Regions from separate parts of the Corynebacterium sp. PCR 32 genome, predicted to be linked through region 2. Evidence: predicted binding sites of a transcription regulator. Region 2 holds the regulator's gene; the other holds the start of a gene.
The links. The regulator LexA, encoded in region 2, represses DNA repair genes until DNA is damaged. The targets are predictions, from matches to a motif close to CGAACANNTGTTCG.

Region 1 (3,428 bases), on a different contig from region 2:
GTTTCTGTGACATATGGGGCAGGAGGATCGAGCCGGGGTCGTACTATCCGGATTGGACAAGAGCTGGCACATACTCCGCTAACGACCTTGGTTCACCTCACGCTGGTGCAGCACACTGCTGCTGAGTTGAGAGAGATTATTGCGAGTTATCAAGATTGTGGGTTGACCAACATCTTGGCATTGCGGGGGGACCCGCCGGGTGATCCCACTGGTGAATGGGTGAAGACTGACGGTGGTCTGGATCATGCCATCGAGTTGATCGAGCTCATCAAAAAATGTGACACTCAGCAACAATTTGAAATTGGAATCGCCTCATTTCCTGATAAGCATTATCGAGCGCGGGACGTCGATGCGGATACTGCTTACACTATTGCGAAACTTCGGGCAGGAGCGAGTTACTCCATCACCCAGATGTTTTTTGACGTTGACTACTATCTCCGGCTTCGTGATCGCCTTGCCGCGGCCGACTCTGTCCATGGTTGCAAACCTGTCATCCCGGGGTTGATGCCGATCACTTCCCTGAGGTCACTACGGCGACAGCGAGAGCTTGCTGGATGTCGGATTCCGTCGAAGCTCGAAGAACACCTTGAAAAAGCTGCCTCGGCAGGGAATTCTGCGGATCCCCACGTCAAGCATGAAATTCGGAAGATCGGTATAGCTCATACCACAGCGATGGCGGAGCGCCTTATCAGTGAGGGGGTCCCTGATCTGCACTTTATGACGCTAAACTTTGCTCGAGCGACACAGGAAGTACTCCACAACCTTGGGATGGCTCCTGCGTGGGGTCCTGATCGTGGTCATGATGCGATCCGATAACCTGATCGCGTGCAGGAAAGTATCTGCCTCGGCGTTACCATGGGCTATTAACGCTGATTCTGCGCTTGTATTACGGCTAAATCAATGAGGAGTTGTCTCCATTGAGAGGAAGGCAGCTACCGAGGATTGCGAATGGCCTGGGATCACCAGGGAAATGCATGTTTCGTACGATATCAGTGAAGCCGAGCCGTCGGTAGAGATGGAAAGCATGGTTATTTTCGCAGGCTACTTCCGGGGTGGAAAGAAGAAGCTTCTGACTTGTGAGGTTGCTAGCAAAAGTTGTGAGCAAATAGTGCCCCAATCCACTGCTTTGCCACGACGGCTCCACGTGGATTTCTGCCAGTTCGGTGTAATTTGCTAAAAGCTGACTTTGTACGTGTGTGGGGGCTCCAGCGGACCTGAGTGCTGCCTTCACTTGTGTATTCCACCATTGTCCGTCGCCACCTCGGTAACCGTAGGCAAAGCCTCGGATTGGTTGTTCGGGATCCCTTGGATCAGGTTTTTTGCCCGCGGAATAGTCGATGGCAGCGACAGCATGAAAACCTAGGTAACGTGAGTGGGTAGTCCATGCGGATTGTCGTGCACCGGAGATTGTTGAGCTGTAGCCCATTGCTCGTATGTAAATGGAGACCAATTCGGGTACACGTTGACGAAACTGTGGGGAGGTCAACGTTGTAAAGGCGATGGGCATTCTTTAATGAAACCATGTGATGGCAAAGTGTGTGGCGATACGGGGGAAGGTGTACTGGTCTGCCACGCCTTTCTAATCAAACTTATGATCGAATTTAATGGTTGGATCGGATCCATTGTCCGACGTGACCTGTAGTGTGCGAGGCGTCAGCTGGTCAAGGAAAGTTGTGGTTCATGAGTAGGGGAGTGAAAGATGATAAATGAGGCAACGGTGAGTTTTTTGAGGAAAGCGGATGCCTTGCTAGCGAATCGCCCGAACAACCTTGGCCAGCGCGAGATAGAGCAGCGTTTCCAAAACTCGTATTATGCTGCTCTTCGTCTTGCTGGAGCGGTGATTGAAGACGTTATGTCTCGGCGGAAGAGGAAACTCAGGGGCGATGCGTGGACATTGCTCGCTCGATGCGGAGGGCAATATGGGGCATGGGCTGATATTTTTCGTCCATATTCGCCCGTAAAGGAGCGCATTAGGATGGGGTTGTCCCCCTCGTTGAGTCTCGACGATCTGGAATGTTTTGAGCACCATGTATTGGAGTTTCGTACTTTTGTCAATGATCGCTACGCGTGGGTTCCTTGCGTGGCATAGAGGATGAGGTGCGATAATCTAGAATGCGCCCACGGGGTGGGGATTGTATTACCCCTGGTGGAGGTGGGGATGGGGAGTGTTGCGAGTATGCTGAGGGAGTATATGGAACTGTTATCGCCCCTGTAACGTTGTCAGGGGTGGAGAACAGTATTTTCGCAGAAAATGGAGGAGTTGTGGCCCTCTCGGAGCAAGAGCAGCGTACTCTCGATGAGATTGAGAATGCTCTGTATCAGGAAGATCCTGATTTTGGTAAAAATGTAGGGTCGATCCAGGGTGGCGGTGTTGCTGTTAAAGTCGTTGCTCTACTCATTCTTGGCCTTGCTTTACTCGTCGGTGGTATGGCCCTGTCTCAGATCAGCTTATGGTTTGTGGCGATGTCTGTCGCAGGATTCTTGGTAATGTTTGGCGCTGGTGTGATTTGTCTGCGGGGGAGGCATGTCATCTCTATAGCTCGAGCGAATGGGGTGTCTGGGAGGGGAACGAAGAGTGCATGGAGCGGTCATTACTCTTCCCAGGTCAAGCAATCGGGTGGCATGGAGGAGAACTTCCGTCGACGTTTTGAGCGTTGATCTGACGGACGTCGAATTAAGTCTGTATAGGCGTGTGCTATGCGGTAGAGGTTTTCCTGATGGTGGCCGGCTCCATGAGGGGCGTCGGCCGTGGCGGTGCTGGTTGAGGTAATCATTGTGGCTGTATGTAACTGGCACGTTTTTGCAGCCTGGTTGTCATCCACTCGGTTGAGTAACGGTGAGTTTTTGCAAGTCCTCGTTTCGGGTGAGTTGCTTGGGGCTTGACTATCAATTTTTGTGGAGACCTAGTGGCTGTGATGCGTCTTCATTGCCACAGTGTTCCTGGTTGGCTGGCTTAGACTTCGCCCAAAAGGTACTCATGCAGCAATTATTTTTGGGTGGCTGACGACTCATCTCCCACTTTGCCCCACTGATGTGATCGTCTAGACGGATTATCCATCCTTACGTGGAATCTGTATGCCTATTGGGGCATATTGTGTCGCGAGTGACATATTTTTCTGGCTGTATGGTAGCTGCATTAATCGGAGCTGGTAGCCATTTCGCTTCAATTGATAGGGGCGGAGTGGCACCCCAGGCTAGGCGTGATAATTCTTTACTTTCTGTAAAGGTTTTCTTATAGGTGCAGATCGTTGTGGGGGAAGCTGACACACTCTGCTAGGGGGTGCCGTCGTAGTTGCCACCTAAAAATAAAAGAAAGCTAAAGATTTGCTGAAAGCATGGTGCTGATGGTGCGTTGTGGGGCGAAGTGGGTTAAAGTGGGAGAGGCTGGCGGACACGGTATGTTCGTCACGCTAATGCTGTAGACAACC
Region 2 (3,428 bases):
CCTGTTTTCGTTACAGGAGCTTCGAGTTCAAGTGTTCGCTGAACGATTAGGCACCGCACAGAAAGTTTCGGCACAGAGAATTACCAAAGCCATCAATAAGCTTCAGTAATTCAGCCCCACGAACCGAGGTCGATCACGAGGCTGCTCGTGTGACGATTCTCGTTCATTACGCCTTCCGTGTACGGCGAGCTTTGAATTCCCTAATTTCTCGCTCGAAGTCTTCCACACTGCTAAATTGCTTGTACACCGAGGCAAAACGCATATAGGCAACTTCATCGAGTTGCCGTAAAGGCTCCAACACCGCGAGACCAACGTCGTTTGAACGAACGCGTGATCCTCCTTGGGCGCGCAAATCAATCTCGACTCGTTGAGCAAGAAGTTTCAATTGGTCTTCCGGTACCTCCCGCCCTTGGCATGCACGCTTTACTCCACGGATAAGTTTATCTTTGCTGAAGTCTTCTGTTACTCCGTTTCGCTTATCTACCAAAAGGACCGACTTCTCGACGGTAGTAAAACGGCCATCACATTTGCCGCATTGCCGGCGTCGTCGAGTGACAAAACCGTTTTCCACAGTCCTGGAATCAATCACTCGGGATTGTGAGTGATGACAAAAAGGACAAAACACGACGATGAACTCCTATCTGCATGGCTGTCCGCCCCCGACGAGTGCGATAGCGTTCTATCCTTCCTCAGAAGGGACCACCGTGACCGAGGATTGACCATACGTCGAGCGCTGGCCTGCATCAGTATCCCGTGGTTCCTCCCAGGCATAGAACAGGCTTGCGCCCATGAGTACCCCGAGAACGAGACTGTATGCCGCGATTCTACGTCGCTCGCCATAAGAAGAGCGACTGCAGGTGGACGCTGATCTTCTGGGCTTGTATCTCAGCCCCGCTGATCGGTGTCGAGAACTGACAGGAGCAGTAACGGTTCCAGTCCGCCGCGTCGGGACAGTATGTTGGCCGTGAACCTCAAGTCCTTTCAGGGGTAGTTCGCCGTGTCCGTGAGTATCAACGCTACGGCCGCGAGTGGGATGCATGTAGCTGTGAGTGGTTCGTGTGTGGGTTTGTACTGGCATGGGACATCCTTTCGATATTGTCGTAGATCCAAATGCAATCGAACATCTCATCCCCCAACAAGGGGACGATGACATGACAGCAAATGACCCCGACACAACAGCACATATTGTGCCATATATCGAACACAGATTCCTATTTGGCCATATAGAAACACTCTTTAGTTCGAACATTACGTAATTTTATTACTACATTGTCTGCAATGTTTTTACCCAGCAGCCATAACTCGACGAGAGGGGTAGCCAGCACCTCATCGAACGCACGTCCATCTTGAATTGGGTGATGTAGACTAACCTCACTGACATATTTGACACCAAGAATGTGGCCGTGAAATCCATGATCATTCGCACAGTCATGTCCATCGGTGGCGGCCAGACACTGAAAGAGACGAACGCTATGCCCGCGAAAAAAAACCGGAAATCGACGAAACCCAATCCCCATTCACTCACTGATCGGCAGCGCCGCATCCTCGACATCATCCAGGACGCGATTGTCCTGCGTGGCTATCCACCAAGTATTAGAGAAATTGGTCAAGCTGCTGGACTGACGTCAACATCGTCGGTCGCCTACCAACTTAAGGAACTTGAGAAAAAAGGTTTTCTCCGACGCGACCCTAATAAACCCCGGGCAGTGGGGCTGAAAATCACCGACCCTACGAGTACACCTAGGTCCCGCACCTCACCACGAGCAGATGATATACACGATTCCGTCATCCACGCCCCCGGCGGGGGAGAACACGATGAGAGTCAGCGTCCTACACCAGTTTTTGTACCGGCAATTGGGCGTATCGCAGCTGGCGCCCCGATCTTGGCTGAGCAAGAAATTTCCGATGAGTTCCCACTTCCCCGTGAGATCACAGGAGACGGTGAGCTGTACATACTGTCGGTGGTAGGCGAATCTATGCGGGATGCTGGAATTTTGGATGGTGACTATGTCGTTGTACGTTCCCAGAATGTCGCCGAACTTGGGGATTTTGTTGTTGCCATGATTGATGGCGAAGCCACGGTAAAAGAGTTTCACCGTGACCGCACCGGCGTGTGGCTTCTCCCCCACAACGATGCGTTTGAGCCCATCCCTGGCAACGATGCCACACTTCTTGGAAAAGTAGTTACAGTTATTCGGTCACTATAGTTTCGCCGTAACATGCACCACGTTGATCATCACCAGTCGTAGGCACATGTCACGGCTGTTACTCATCACCACACCGCAGCGCTGCGTTTTTACAGGGCCTTGGCGGCAGCTGCCTTCGCATCTGCAGCTGACGTAGCAGCGAGAGCTGCCGCAGCCATCGCCTGGCATTCTTCGAAGGTGAGGTCGCCAATTTGTGCACCCACACCAGCGGCTGATGGTGCGGCCACCGATAAGGAATTAACACCAAGGCCAGTTAGAACACAGGCCAGAAGAGGATCTGATGCCGCCTCACCACAGACTCCAACCGGTGTTCCAGTTTCTACACCCGCGGAACACACTATCTTGATAAGACGTAACACCGCTGGTTGCCAAGGATCATTGAGGTGTGCCAATGGCGAGGACAAACGATCGGCCGCCATGGTGTATTGCGTCAAGTCGTTTGTTCCGATCGACACAAAATCAACTTCACGCATAATTTCTGACGCGCACATCGCCACCGCGGGAACCTCGACCATCACCCCTGGTGTCAAGCTACGTTCACGGCACATGTCAGCAAACCACCGCGCTTCATCCACCGTGGCAATCATCGGAGCCATGACCCATGTTGGGGCGTTGACATGATTACTTGATGCGACCGCCTGTGCGATCGCATCAAGTTGGCGTGACAAGATATCTTGCCGGTCCCACGCGATACGTACACCACGGACGCCTAGCGCGGGGTTATCTTCTTTGTCAGCCTCCACGAATGGAACAGGCTTATCTGACCCTGCGTCAAGGGTACGAACGACGACCTTACCAGTCGGAAACGCGTTGAGGACCCGACTATAGGCCGCAGCCTGATCATCGACGGTTGGTTCCTTCGTTGATGACAAGAAGAGCAGCTCAGTCCGGAATAATCCGACTCCCTCAACGGCAGTCGACGCCGCGGATGCTGCCTGCGGACCATCCTGGACATTCGCGAGCAGTTGGACACGGTGCCCATCTTTGGTTTGCGCCGGACCTTCCCAGTGAGCAATTTTTTCCGCAAGCTGTGACCATTCATGTACCGCACTCGCCGCAGCAGTTTCATCCGGACGAATGGTCAACTCTCCAGCTGCTCCATTAATCAACCCTGGTGTCCGTTCCGATTCGATGTTCACCGGCGAGGTTCCAACAGCAACCACACAAGGGATGTTCAACTGGCGAGCGATAATTGCGGTATGCGAGGTTGGACCACCGCAC

Region 1: the regulator LexA is predicted to act here: its motif matches at 1,585-1,598, upstream of V5S80_RS07730 (SAV_6107 family HEPN domain-containing protein).

What each region holds. Positions count from the first base shown of each region.
Region 1 covers NZ_JBAHVL010000005.1:136,373-139,800, reverse strand. Annotated here, with positions in the region: gene V5S80_RS07740 (methylenetetrahydrofolate reductase) at 1-816, shown strand, start outside; gene V5S80_RS07735 (GNAT family N-acetyltransferase) at 893-1,507, opposite strand; gene V5S80_RS07730 (SAV_6107 family HEPN domain-containing protein) at 1,700-2,089, shown strand; gene V5S80_RS07725 (DUF3040 domain-containing protein) at 2,113-2,658, shown strand.
Region 2 covers NZ_JBAHVL010000001.1:654,401-657,828, reverse strand. Annotated here, with positions in the region: gene hrpA (ATP-dependent RNA helicase HrpA) at 1-109, shown strand, start outside; gene nrdR (transcriptional regulator NrdR) at 167-625, opposite strand; gene lexA (transcriptional repressor LexA) at 1,473-2,207, shown strand; gene ptsP (phosphoenolpyruvate--protein phosphotransferase) at 2,297-3,428, opposite strand, start outside.